Regions from separate parts of the Brevibacillus sp. FW306-2-1A-C05A genome, predicted to be linked through region 2. Evidence: riboswitches for the same ligand, from Rfam matches in the RefSeq annotation. Region 2 holds a riboswitch; each other region holds the start of a gene.

Region 1 (3,362 bases), on a different contig from region 2:
TCACGCCTTTTGCTTCATCGGCTGTCAGCTCCACAGACGTGTTTACAGGAGAGTCTACTTTTGCTTTCGCTGTTTTCTCCTGAACTTCCTTGCTCAACTGATAGTTGATGAAGTCCTCGGCCAGTTGCTTGTTTTTGCTGCCTTTGACGATGTTGACGGTGTTCATTACGGCGTAGCCACCGCTTGCCGGAGCGACGAATACCGCTTCTGGCACGGCTGCCTGGATGTCTTTGAAGTACATTTCCATGATCGGACCCACTGCGATTTCTTCCTGGCTGAACATGTTCACGTACTCGGAAGTTTTGTCGTAATACTTCACAACGCCTTTATTCGCTTCTTTCATTTTTGCAAACGCCTGGTCTTCGTTAAACTCTGCGCTACCTGCTACCATCGAAGCGCTGTCGAGAATCATCGGGCCTGTGGTGGACGTGATGTTCGGCAGTGTCAGCTTGCCTGCCAACTCAGGGCTCCACAGGTCTTTCCAATCTTTGATCTCGGTTGTGACCAGCTTCGGATTGTAGGCAATCCCGAATTGTCCGATCGTGTAGGCTGGACCGTAGTCCTCGCCCAGCGGCGCTTTGGCGATATCGTAAATCTGGTTCAGGTTCGGAATGCGACTGCGGTCGATTTTTTCAAATACGCCGCTGTCGATTCCTTGCTGCGCATAGTAGTCGGAGAGATAGATCAGATCGACGTCGGAACTGCCTTGGCGGATTTTGTTCAGACGCTCGGCGTTGTTTCCGATTTCGAGCACGATTTTCACGTTGTGCTCTTTTTCAAATGGTTCGTAGATTTCTTTGCGGAAAAAGTCTTCAGAAAAGCCCCATGTAGAGATTACCAGCTTTTGCGGCTCGCCTTTGGCAGCTTCGCCTGCTGCTCCCTCCTGCGGTTTGTCGCTGCTGCCGCAGCCTGCAAGCACCAGAGACAGCATGGAAGCAGAAAGTATTCCTGTCAGCATTTTTTTCATCGTAATGTTCCTCCCGTTCGGCTTATAAATGACGAATGATTCCATCTCATAGAATGAAGTGTTTTCTCGTTTTTATACTGCGTGTCGTGAAACCCCCTACTGTTTCCCTCGTTCGGTGATTTTATTCATCAACCACCCCCTTTGCCAAGCGTTGAGAAGCTGAAAAAGAAAAAAGAAAAGCACCCTTGAATAGAACGATACATTCTAAACAAGAGCACTTTTCTTCGTAAACAAAGAGAAGCGACACCCGTTTCACACCATTTTCACGGTCTTCCCTTGAGATAAATCAAAAGGGAAAATCCGAACGAATGGGGCAAGTATTTAATTTTCCGAGCCGCTCACAATCACATTCGTAATCGCCCACTGCGTAGGCGCGTCATAGTCTCTTAGCACAGCTTCCAGCTTCAGACCCATCTCTTCTTCCAGCCGTTCTTTCAGTTTCCTCTTATAAAGAAGAGACATGCGAAAATCGACTTCGAGCTTCAGGGCCGGGGCTTCGCCTTCAAGCGCGGCAGAGCGCGGTGAACGGCGATGCTTGGCGTGGAAGGTAATCAACTGATTCTCAATGGTCACTCTCAGCAAAGTCGTTCCAAATCCGAACAACTCTTTCGCTATCTCATTATAAATGGCAGACAGCTTTTTTCTCGTTTCATTCGTGTCTGTTAAACTCATGACATCACCCGCGAGAGCTGTTATCGGATTCGTTGCTCCCATTATACATATGATTTCTGGCTAGAGCAAGCAAACATTCGTATTTAGATCATTTTTACATTTTTCAGTCAAAAATTCGTTCGGAAAAACAATTGACAGGTCGAAATCGGCAAGCTATAATCCAACTAACCTAATATGAATTGTAGGCAATTTGCTTTGACCGAATTTCATAAGCCACTTCTCTTATAAAGAGAGGTCGAGGGACTGGCCCTATGACACCTCGGCAACCTATCCCACCGATATGGTGCCAAATCCAGCGGAAATCAATTCCGACAGATAAGAGAGGCATTGACCACTGTGAATGTTGCATGCGCAGTTACAAGCCTCTTCTTAGCGGAAGAGGCTTTTTGTTTTCCCGGTTACTATTTTCAAGATATACAAACACCAAAGAAAAGGGGAATTTTCATGAAAAAGACAGGCTTATTTCTCACTTCGCTTCTGCTAGCTGCTTCTCTCGTTACGGCGTGCGGCGGCAAACAGGAAGCGGCTCCCGCAAACGGTGGAGCTGCTGCTGAACAGCAAACCAAAATCAAGGTCGGCGTGACAGGCGGCCCTCACGAAGAAATTTTCAACAAAGTAAAAGAAGTCGCCAAAGGCCAAGGAATCGACGTGGAGCTGGTTGTGTTCAACGACTATGTGCAACCGAACCAGGCTCTCGATAAAGGCAATCTCGATATGAACAGCTTCCAGACCATCCCGTTCCTGGCCAAGTTCAATCAGGACCACAAAACCAAAATCGTCGAGATCGGCAAAGGCGTAACCTTCCCGATGGGGCTCTACTCCACCAAGCATAAAAAAGTAGAGGACATCCCGGAAGGCGGCGTGGTCGGCATCCAAAACGACCCGACGAACCGCGCCCGCGCTCTGTTGCTCTACCAGGCTGCCGGACTTATCAAGCTCAAAGACGGCGTGAAAGACAACGCGACTCCGCTGGACATCGTGGAAAATCCGAAAAAACTGCAATTCAAGGAGCTGGAGGCAGCGTTTTTGGCTCGCTCGCTCGGCAACGTGGAAGTCGCTTCGATCAACACCAACTTCGCCATGGAAGCAGGCTATTCGCCGAAAAAAGACGCGATCTTCTCGGAAACGTCTGATTCTCCTTACGTCAACATCATCGCCGTCAGAGAAGCAGACAAAGACAACCCGACCTACAAAAAGCTCGTGGACATCTACCGCTCGGAAGAAGTGAAGAAGTTTATCGACGAACACTTTGAAGGAGCCGTGCTGCCGTCCTGGTAAAAACATGCCGGGAACAACCGACAACAAGGAGACACTCGTGATGATACAGCTAACTGATATTCATAAAACGTACAAGGTAGGAGCCAGGCAGGTCGAAGCCTTGAAGGGCGTATCTCTGAACGTGGAAAAAGGGCAAATCTACGGCGTGATCGGCTTTAGCGGAGCGGGGAAAAGTACCCTGCTCCGCACGATCAACCTGTTGGAAAAGCCGACGAGCGGCTCCGTAGTCGTCAACGGGCAAAATCTGCTTGAGCTGAAGGAAAAAGAGCTGCGCCAGGCGCGCAAAAAGATCGGCATTATTTTTCAGCACTTCAATCTGCTTTCCTCCTACAACGTCTTTGACAACGTGGCGGAAATATTGCGGATGAACCGAGTGCCAAAGGACGTTATCAAGCGCAAGGTAGAAGACTTGCTGCGCCTCGTCGGTCTGGCGGACAAGGCAAAC
Region 2 (3,362 bases):
CGCGGCAAATGGATCGCCTACAGCCTGGGCAACTTCATTTTCACGCGCTCGACCGAGCCGAAAACGTGGGAAACGATGGTGCTGCAAGCAAGCTGTACGAAAAACGCCGCCTGCGACCTGACAATGCTTCCGTTCCACGCCGAACTGGGACAAGCCGTGCCGATGAACGCCACAGATGGAGCCGCTTTGCGCAAGCGAATCGAATCGCTCTCGGAAAACGTCCAGATTGACGCAGAGGGCCGCGTGCGGGGAAGTTAGCATGGCATGGCATAGTATAACCCCCGTCCTATTCGCCACTTCAGCCGGAAGCCGCTCATGAAAAAACGGGCGCATCCCTGTTCTTTTGGCTGAAACCTCTCCAAGCCTTATTCGTAAACCATAGCAAGACCGCTTTTACGAGCAAAAGGAGGGAGAGCATGACAGGAGCCATCATTACCGTAGCAGCCATTGGCGTTTTTCTGCTCTCGGGCTATTTCATGACCAAATGGGAAAAAGCCGTCTTCCCGGGAAACCAGCAAAACGGCTCCGCCCCTGATCCCCCCAAGCATTCGGACAAAAACGGCAGGCAGTAGGACGCCATCCATCTGGCATTCGTCCTTGCTGCCTGCCCGTTTTTTCTTTTGCGCCGCTTTTTCGGGTTATGCCGTTTCCAGCAGCGGGAAGCAGCGGACGGACAGGCCAAAATCGCTTTTCAGCACTTCCTCGTGCTCTTCGCGAATCCCTGTTACGATCAACCCCGCGCGCAATACTCCGCCCAGATCGAATTGGACTTTCAGCTTCGTCACCGTCACGCCCGCCTCGCGCAAGAAATGCAGGACGCGATCAGGCGTCGCAGCGAGACACGAGCCTTCGAGATAACACAGCACGCGCTCGTCCTGCCATTGACCCGGCTGCGCTTCGGCCGTTTTTTCCTTCCAGGCCGGATGCGGGGTAAACGGCTGCGTCAACAAATAAGCCAAATCCTCGACAACGGCGCTTGCCGTCGGCAGCTCGCCTGCGCCTCTGCCCGTAAACAGCAGATCGCCTACGATGTTTCCGGAAAGCTGAACAGCGTTGAAAGCATCCTGAATTTGCGCCAGCGGATGAGCGACAGGCAGCATGGTCGGCTGAACCGAGAGCCGGATTCCTTGCTCTGTTTTGTGCGCCTGGGCAATCAGCTTGATCCGGTAGCCCAGCTCGTTTGCGATACGGATGTGACCAGGAGACAAATCGGCAATCCCTTTGCGCACGACATTTGCAAGCGGCAGCGATTCTCCGTACACAAGCTGCGCGAGAATGTACAGTTTGTACATCGCGTCGAATCCTTCCACGTCAGAGCGCGGATCGGCTTCCGCATACCCCAGCTCCTGCGCTTGCTTCAACACTTCCTGATAGGGGAGCTGCTCCGCTTCCATTTTCGTCAGGATGAAGTTCGTCGTACCGTTGAGAATGCCGCGCACTCCTTGAATATCGTTCGTGCGCAAAAACTGTCGCAGCACGCTCAAAATCGGGATGCCGCCTGCCACGCTCGCCTCATAGGCCAGATGGACCTGATGCCGGTTTGCCAGATCGACCAACTCTGTGCCGCGTTTGGCAAGCAGCTCCTTGTTCGCCGTCACCACGTGGCAGCCTTTTTCGATCAAGGCACGGACGTAGTCATACGTCGGCTCGACGCCCCCCATCACCTCGACGACAATGTCCACATCGCTTTTCAACACGTCCTCAAAATCCGTGGTCAAAAGCGCGGGATCTACCTGAACGGCCCGTTCTTTTTCCGAATCGCGGACCAATGCTTTGACAATTTCGATTCGCTTGCCCAATCTCGCAGCCAGCTTCTCCTGCTGCGAACGAATCGTCTTGATGACGCCGCCCCCTACTGTTCCCAATCCAAGCAGCCCTACCTTGACTACACCTGCGCTCATTTCTACCACCTCATAGCAATATTTTCGTAAAAAGAAAAAACCTTCCCGCTAAGAAGAAGGTTTTGGCATCAACGAAATCCTTCTCCTTATCTCCCAGGACGCTTCCGCCCTGCAGGAATTGGCACCTTGTCACAAGCTGTGTGACGGTTGCCGGGCTTCATCGGGCCAGTCCCTCCGCCTCTCTGGATAAAGAAAACTATGAATTTTTGCTCTTTCTCGTCGAGAAAGCGGCCAAGCGAAAAGATTATTGGAAAAGAAAGCCTTTGTTGAGCGGAAACATCAAAAAACCTTCTTCGCTAAGAAGAAGGTTCGTCATAACTGCTACGATGTACCCGCTTCTTATCTTTCGGAACGAAAACGCCCCGCAGGAATTGGCACCTTGTCGCACTACGCAACGGTTGCCGGGCTTCATCGGGCCAGACCCTCCACCTCTCTGGATAAGAACTTTGTTTGCTGTTGAGCCTATTCTAAGAAATTCCAAAGCATTCGTCAACAAAATTCTTTTTCGTTTTTAACCAGGCTAGATGCGGTCAGAAACGGTTCAGATACGGCCAAAAACGGGACAACCGTTCCGAATGTACGGTCGCCTTCACCTGGCAAAAACGCTTTCGACTTCCTCCGTACTGCAGCAAACGCAACGGACCAGCCCTTCCTCGCTTTCCCCCGACAGCTCTCGTTCTTCGACATAACCGCACCATTGACAGATGAAAAGCTGAACCATGCTGCTCCCTCCTTTGAGTTGCTCACGGTCAATCAGCGCCGATTTCCTCTCCCCAAAACAAAAAACGCATTTTCTACTGATCGAAAAAAGATCCGATCGTTAGAAAATGCGCAGGCAAGCAATAGACATCCTTGTCCGTTTGCCAGTATGGCGAGTCCTCTAACACCTCCCTATCTCCCGTAGGTCCATCAGTGTTGTTGAAACAGGCAGGTCTCCTGACTTCGGGATCATCGTCTGGCGCTGCCTTCCCTGTCCAGCGGCTGGACAAGTGGCCTGTGTGCGCGAAACTCCCCTCTTACAGTGGCGGGACCGTGTCGGATTTGCACCGAGCTTCCCTATTATCCTTAGCAGCGAATCGCCGCAAGGAACCTGTTCCCCCGTATGCAATTTTGCAAATCGTTACTACCATTCTATTCTACTTTTCCTGAAAATGGTAGAATAAACAAGCGAAAGGGACGAATCAAATCAACGCGGTTCGCTTTTGCATACCGTCTACAGTGAATACCTTTCCCGCAATATGCGACAGTGATGGGCCTCATGCCCGGCAATGACATAGGCCAAAGTGCGTGCGGACAGTTTGTTGCCGTTGGCCGTCCCTGTTCGCGTCCACGCCTCCTCTGCCACTCCCCGCAACAGAGCGCGCGTCGACTGCCGAACAGCCTGATATTCTTCGAGCAAATCGGCCAGGTCGCGTTTCTGAAAAAAAGCTTGCGCAACATACGCATTTTCGTCAAATCCGA
Region 3 (3,362 bases), on a different contig from region 2:
ACCGACTTTGAAGGCTTCAAGGCTTTGATTGACTCTGTCGGTGGTGTCGAGATTGATGTGGAAAAAAATATGTACTATCACGACCCGACCGATAAAGGCATCTACGACATCAATTTGAAAAAGGGACTGCAGCAACTGGATGGCAACAAGGCTCTGCAATACGTTCGTTTTCGCCATGACGCCACATCGGACTACACGCGCACAGAGCGTCAGCGCAAGCTGCTGACGGCTGTGGTGAGCCAGATGAAGAGCGGCACGACCTTGATTCAATTGCCGTCCATCCTGAAAGAAGTGACGCCGTATATCCAGACGAATATCAGTTCCATGGATATGCTGAGGCTGTCTGCGCTTGGGCTGAAATTAAACACCGCGGAGCCAGGCAACTACCAATTGCCGCCAATGGGGATGTTCCGCGAATCCCATCGGGCAGGCGCGGTGCTCATTCCGGATGTCGACCAGATCCAGTCTTTTATCAAGGAAAAGCTGGAACCGCCAGCAGAAGAAGCGGTTTCGCAAACGAATAGCACGACCGATAGCAACGAAAACAGCACGCCAAATTGAGCGTGCTGTTTTTTTGTGTTTTCGGGCAGACTAACCATGATTTGCTATGTATGGGGGTGAGGGGAATGGACCAGGAGATTGCGCGTAAATGGTTTTCCCATACAGGGGACTTGCGAACGGAACATATCGACGAGCCGGACGGCCGCATGCGGCTGTATTTTTTGACCAGCATGGCGGATGCCAAGTCGTTTACAGCGAGCTCATCCCGAAGCTGAGAGAAATTTGTCTGGCTGAGGCAAGCATAGGGGAAGTGGAGCGGCAGCTCGGGGGAGCCGGGAGCAATCGGGTCTATCACACCCAGGAGGCGATTCAGCGCCTGCTCGAAGGCTATCGCCCAAGGAAGCGTTTCTCATCAAGCTCGTGCACGGGAAATTCCGGATTGGCAGCTACGACACGTCCGTCCCGGCGCAAATTTTCGGGAAGACCGACAAGAACCGCGGCAATCCCAAGGATATGGTGCACCTTGCTTTTGACACGATTTCCAGCAACGCCCGAATCAAGCTGGAGCAAGTATCGCCGCCGGTGTTCGATATTCGCATACGCTTGAAGGCGAGAATCCTTGAGAAAGCGACGTTTCATTTTCACGTCAATGCCACCATCATTCGCAACGGAGTAATGGATTAAAAAAGTTTTTCCTGTGATTGCTATTGACGGGATATTTTCAAAAAGGATATAATCCGGTTTGTATCATGAAAATATGAAAAACGAACATAATATACGTGGAAATCTTTCTTATCAAGAGAGGCGGAGGGACAGGCCCGATGAAGCCCGGCAACCGGTTCATTTTTTGAAATGGACGTCGCGGTGCCAATTCCTACAAGATTGGTTGGATCTTGATAGATGAGAAGGGTGGATGCGAACGTATACATGCGTTGCAGCCCCTTTTTCGTTTATGAAAAAGGGGTTTTTACGTTTTTCACAAGGATTTTGCTGGGAGGTGGATGCGTTGATTCAATTGAAAAATTTGCATAAAAGCTATCAAGTGCAGGGCAAGACGATTCCGGCGTTGCTCGGGATTGATCTTTCTATAGATAAAGGGGAAATTTACGGGATTATCGGCCATTCCGGGGCGGGGAAAAGTACCTTGATCCGCTGCATCAACCTGCTGGAGCGCCCTACGTCGGGACAAGTCATCGTCGATGGGGTCGACCTGACCAAGCTCGACGATGTCAAGCTGCAGGAAAAGCGCCGCGAGATCGGGATGATTTTCCAGCACTTCAACCTGCTGTCCTCGTCCACCGTCGGGGAAAATGTCGCGTTTCCGCTCAAGCTGGCCAAGCGTCCGAAGGCGGAGATTCAGAAAAAAGTGGACGATCTGCTCAAGCTGGTAGGGCTGGAAGCGCACCGGGACAAATACCCGTCCCAGTTGTCCGGCGGCCAGAAGCAGCGCGTCGGCATCGCACGGGCGCTGGCAAACGATCCGAAAGTGCTGCTGTGTGACGAAGCGACCTCGGCGCTCGATCCGCAGACGACCAACTCGATTTTGGCGCTGCTTTTGGACATCAACCGCAAGCTGGGATTGACCATCGTGCTGATTACGCACGAGATGCACGTCATCCGCTCCATTTGCGACCGCGTAGGCGTGATCGACGGCGGAAAAATCGTCGAGTCGGGTGAGGTGCTGGACGTGTTCCTCAAGCCGCAGCATCCGACTACGCAGGAATTTGTCGAGCAGGTGGCAGATTCCACCGAGCTGCGCGAAGCTGTCGCGCACGAAAAAGCAGCGGGGAACCGCACGATTGCGCGCGTCACCTTCCTGGGAGAAAAGACGTACCAGCCGATTTTGTTCCAGACGATGCAGGAGACAGGCACAGTATTCAGCATTTTGCAGGGAACGATTTCCCGCATGAAGGATACGCCGTACGGCCAACTGGTCGTCGAACTGGAAGGCGATGTCCGTCAAAACGAAAAAACCATCGAGACGTTGCGTCAGCGTGGCTTGGAAGTAGAGGTGATATAGATGGACTGGACAATGGAAAATGTGGATTGGTCGGAGATCGCTGAGGGTACACTAGACACACTGACGATGCTGGGTTTCTCCACGTTGTTTACGATCCTGATCGGCTTGCCGCTGGGAATCATTTTATTCCTTACTTCACGTGGACAGTTGCTGCAAAACAAGGCGTTTTACTCGGTTGCTTCATTCATCGTCAACGTATTGCGTTCCGTGCCGTTCATCATTCTGATGATCTTGCTGATTCCGGTCACGAAACTGATCGTCGGCACTTCGCTCGGCGTACTCGGAGCGATTCCGCCGCTCGTGATCGGGGCCGCCCCGTTTTTTGCGCGGCTGGTGGAAACCTCTCTGCGCGAGGTAGATCGCGGAGTCATTGAGGCCGCCCAGTCGATGGGGGCGTCCAATTGGCAAATCATCTGGAACGTCCTGCTGCCAGAGTCTCGTCCGGGACTGGTGGCCGGAATTACGATTACGACCGTTGCGCTCGTGTCCTACACGGCCATGTCCGGGGTAATCGGCGGCGGCGGTCTGGGCGACTTGGCTATCCGTTACGGTTATCAGCGCTTCCAGACCGATGTCATGATTGTCACTGTCGTCATTTTGCTCGTGTTGGTGCAGATCTTACAGTCGCTGGGTGATCGCCTGGTATTGCGTTTCAGCCGCAAGTAAGGTCTTTCCCATAGAAGTTTGCAAGTACAAAGATCAAAAAAAGTAGGGGGAAATCATTTATGAAAAAGCTAGTCGTATCTGTACTTTCTACCGTATTGGCATTTTCTTTGGCAGCGTGCGGAGGCAAAACGGAGACTGCTCCAGCTCCAGCCGAAGGCGGCGCACAAGGCGGACA
Region 4 (3,362 bases), on a different contig from region 2:
GTTCAACTCCTGCCAAAACGCTTCGTACGTCTGTGCCTCGCTGCCGCGAATCCCCAGGTACAATCCATATGCTGCGGCCATGCCGATTGCCGGCGCGCCGCGCACTTCCAGGCGGCGAATGGAGCCCCATACTTCTTCTGCGGTCGTCAGCCGCAAGTAAATCGTCTCTACTGGCAAACGCGTCTGGTCAAGCAAGACGAGCGCGTCGTCTTCCCACTTGACTGGCGTTGTTTGTGTACTGGTTGTCATACTGTCGTTGCCTCCTGATAGTAGCGTGCGGTTACCTGGCGGACGATGTCCGTGATGTCTGTCGATTCGTCGACGTTGCTGCGGCCGAGAATCAGCGCTTCTCCGATCGCCAGCGCCAGTCGCTCGGCTTCTGCCCGTTTTTCATCGTCTGCGATGGTGTTCAGATCAGCCACTCCCGCAAGCCCGATCACGCGGCGCAAAATTTTGCAGCCGGCATAGCCCGCCGTGTCCTGAATCAGTCGCTTCACGTAGCTTTGCCACAAACCTTCGACGTGAGCGCTGCGCTCTTTTGCCTGTTTGTGCCAGAGCTGAACGAACTGGGAAACGAATTCGTTCCAGACATCTTCCACCGTTTCCAGTAAGTATTCGCGGTACGAGTCGCGTTCTCCTGGGTCTTCTTGCAATCCGTGTTGACCTGCGTAGTTGAGCAGCAGGTTGGCGATGACCGCGCCGATGTCAAAGCCGATTGGCCCGTAGTAGGCAAATTCCGGGTCGATCGCTTTCAGGCTCGTCTCGGTGATGAAAATGCTGCCCGTGTGCAAGTCGCCGTGCAGCAGCGCTTCTGCGCGCGTGAGGAAGTCGTATTTCAGCTTGGCGATCTCCAGCTTGAGCGGCTTGTTGTTCCAGATCGCTTCCACTTCCCGGCGAATCAGCGGGTTGAAGTCGTTGGTCGGCGCATTTTCGTACGGATCGGTAAAGACGAGATCTTCTGTGATTTTGCACAATTCCGGATTTATGAATGTTCCGACGAGCGCTTTTTTGTCGTACGGATGCGCGCCCAAATCCGATGTGTAGAACAAGGTGTGCGCGAGAAAACGGCCGATCTGCTTCGGAAAAAGCGGATAGCGCTTGCCCTCAATCAAGCCTTTGCGCATGATGATGTGGTCGCCTACGTTTTCCATCACCGTCAGGGCCAGCTCCTGATCGAAGTGGTACACTTCCGGCACCAGGTCCGGTACGTATTTGTGCTGGATGCGAAGCGCTTCGCTCTCGATCCGGGCGCGGTCGATGGTCAGCGGCCACGACTCGCCCACGACTCTCGCAAACGGCAGCGCCTGCTTCACGATCACTTTTTTTCCGGTAGCCGACTCCTGAATATCGAACACCAGATTCAGGTTCCCGTCCCCGATTTCGCGGCTGGTCAACTCGGCCCCCTCTGTAAACAGACCCGGCAAGCCTTTTACGTACTCTACTGCTTCCTGTTCAGTCAATGCGCGGTATGCCATGATTGATTACTCCCCTCGTTAAGTAGTTTCTCTCTATCTGTAGCGGACTGGTCATATCCCCCAGCCTTGCGGTCAAACGGTGTCATGCGGCAATCGGCGTTCGTGCTGTGACATACAAAAAGACCTCTTTTCCGAAGAAAAGAGGTCGCTGTCGTCACGTACAAATAACGTGTCATGTCCCCCTTATCTTCCAGACCACTTTTGTTTCTGCAGGAATTAGCACCGTGCACGTCGCTTTTTGCTTCAATCGCTGCTCGCGTTGAAATCGCGTCGTGTCGGTTGCCGGGTATCATCGGGCCAGTCCCTCCACCTTCTCTGGATAAGGTATCCAAACGTATGCGGTTTTGATTTAGTTTGAATCATACAACCTGCGGTTCCACGATGTCAACACTCTTTTTTTGCAAAAACGGCTCGCCTTCTACCAGCTATTCTGCGTCCCCGAGGCGGCGGGGCGCTCCCAGTTCCACCAGTCGATTTTGCCGACAAACGCGGCGGTAATCGACTTTTCCTCCTTGAGCCTGAGCAGCTCCTTCGTCGGCCCGGTCAGGACGGCGCCGTAGATGCGCACGCCTTTTTCCTGCAAATAGCGATAGCGCTCCTCGAGTTGCGGATTGCCGCCCGAAAGCAGCGCGTAGCCCATGTCGCGCGCCAAGCTTTTTTGCTCGGTCAAATACTTCATCTCGCCCATGAAGGCGGCCATTCGCCGCTCGCCTTCTCCGTTCACCTGAATCGGCGCGGTTCCGTAATCCAGCTCCCGCTCGGCAAAGCCCCAGACCTCCCCCGGGCCGAGTAGCAGATTGCCGGCTTCCCCGTCAACTTGTTTCACCTCCACGCCAGTGTCGACGGCAAACCAGACCGTCTCCTGGTTGTAGCTGCTGACATGGCGGGAAACCAGCTCGACATACTGCTCATACGTCAGGAAGCTGTCAAACGAGATCGCCAGTTGGGAAACCGTTCCTTCCGGCAGCTTTTCCAGCGTCGTCCAGGCAGGCGTGCGCAAAAAGGACGTGTCTTCTTCCGGTTCTCCGGCCGATAGCGGATAGCGGAAAAACAGCTTTTGCTCCCTGACGCCCCCTGTCCACTCCGGTCTGGCGCTCACGTTCCACAGCACATTCGTGCTCCGAAAGCGGCCAGCGCTTTTGGCCTCCTTGCCAACCTGCTCTCGCAGCTCCATGTCGATGCTGCCGTACAACAGCCCCACCTGCGAGCCGCTGCTGCCCACGCTCACGCCAGGCTGGGTAAAATTGACCATGTCCCGTGCCACCCGGAACAAATCGTCATGCATCAGCGTCCCCACCCAGCCGTTTACGAACAGCAAGAGCACACCCGCGAGGCAAGGAATCGCGAAGGCATAGAAGGAGGTCGTCAGCCTGTTTTTCCACTTTCCCCGGCGGACGATCGCCCGTTGTCTTGCTTCCGAAAGCCCTGGCGCAGCCTCCTGCTTGCCGTCTGTCCCTTGTTCTTCCCCGAGCAATAGCCGTTCCAGCCGCTTCCCGTACTCTTCGTCGTCTGCCAGTTCCTCGCCCAGCCGTTTCGCTTCCTCGCCCGTCAAATCCCCTCTCAGGTAAGCAAGCAGTTTTTGCTCGCGGTCATCCCCGTTTTGGTTCGTCATAGCCCTTCCTCCTTCCACAGTTGCCGCATCTTTTGCCGTCCCCGAAACAGGGAGCGCTTGACATCCGCCAGTTCGATTCCCAGCACCTCCGCCATTTCCGCGTAGGAAAACTGCATCGCCGACAGCAAAATCACCTGTCGCTGCTTTTCCGGCAGCCGCTCCAAACAGGCGGATGCAGCCTCCCACAACTCCTGGTTCACGAGCTGGTCAGCGGGATCGACGGCGGAAGCATCCAGTCGTTCCGGCACGCTCCCGACGTAATCGACTGGCCGCCG

The links. Region 2 has a riboswitch for S-adenosylmethionine ahead of AC3WJN_RS01870 (homoserine dehydrogenase). Riboswitches for the same ligand answer to the same signal wherever they lie in the genome.
Region 1: another riboswitch for S-adenosylmethionine. It lies ahead of AC3WJN_RS03480 (MetQ/NlpA family ABC transporter substrate-binding protein); the one in region 2 lies ahead of AC3WJN_RS01870 (homoserine dehydrogenase).
Region 3: another riboswitch for S-adenosylmethionine. It lies ahead of AC3WJN_RS10420 (methionine ABC transporter ATP-binding protein); the one in region 2 lies ahead of AC3WJN_RS01870 (homoserine dehydrogenase).
Region 4: another riboswitch for S-adenosylmethionine. It lies ahead of mtnK (S-methyl-5-thioribose kinase); the one in region 2 lies ahead of AC3WJN_RS01870 (homoserine dehydrogenase).

What each region holds. Positions count from the first base shown of each region.
Region 1 is NZ_JBYSWV010000002.1:117,488-120,849, reverse strand. Features, by position in the region: gene AC3WJN_RS03490 (ABC transporter substrate-binding protein) at 1-967, opposite strand, end outside; gene AC3WJN_RS03485 (hypothetical protein) at 1,289-1,639, opposite strand; SAM riboswitch class I at 1,859-1,961, shown strand; gene AC3WJN_RS03480 (MetQ/NlpA family ABC transporter substrate-binding protein) at 2,084-2,917, shown strand; gene AC3WJN_RS03475 (methionine ABC transporter ATP-binding protein) at 2,958-3,362, shown strand, end outside.
Region 2 is NZ_JBYSWV010000001.1:352,416-355,777, forward strand. Features, by position in the region: gene AC3WJN_RS01860 (CapA family protein) at 1-258, shown strand, start outside; gene AC3WJN_RS01865 (hypothetical protein) at 417-572, shown strand; gene AC3WJN_RS01870 (homoserine dehydrogenase) at 639-1,901, opposite strand; SAM riboswitch class I at 1,985-2,094, opposite strand; SAM riboswitch class I at 2,238-2,345, opposite strand; cobalamin riboswitch at 2,811-3,010, opposite strand; gene AC3WJN_RS01875 (DinB family protein) at 3,115-3,362, opposite strand, start outside.
Region 3 is NZ_JBYSWV010000013.1:39,093-42,454, forward strand. Features, by position in the region: gene AC3WJN_RS10405 (LCP family protein) at 1-561, shown strand, start outside; gene AC3WJN_RS10410 (hypothetical protein) at 627-776, shown strand; gene AC3WJN_RS10415 (hypothetical protein) at 922-1,185, shown strand; SAM riboswitch class I at 1,291-1,408, shown strand; gene AC3WJN_RS10420 (methionine ABC transporter ATP-binding protein) at 1,508-2,521, shown strand; gene AC3WJN_RS10425 (methionine ABC transporter permease) at 2,522-3,187, shown strand; gene AC3WJN_RS10430 (MetQ/NlpA family ABC transporter substrate-binding protein) at 3,247-3,362, shown strand, end outside.
Region 4 is NZ_JBYSWV010000023.1:29,745-33,106, forward strand. Features, by position in the region: gene mtnA (S-methyl-5-thioribose-1-phosphate isomerase) at 1-249, opposite strand, end outside; gene mtnK (S-methyl-5-thioribose kinase) at 246-1,475, opposite strand; SAM riboswitch class I at 1,656-1,801, opposite strand; gene AC3WJN_RS14935 (anti-sigma factor) at 1,894-3,087, opposite strand; gene AC3WJN_RS14940 (sigma-70 family RNA polymerase sigma factor) at 3,084-3,362, opposite strand, start outside.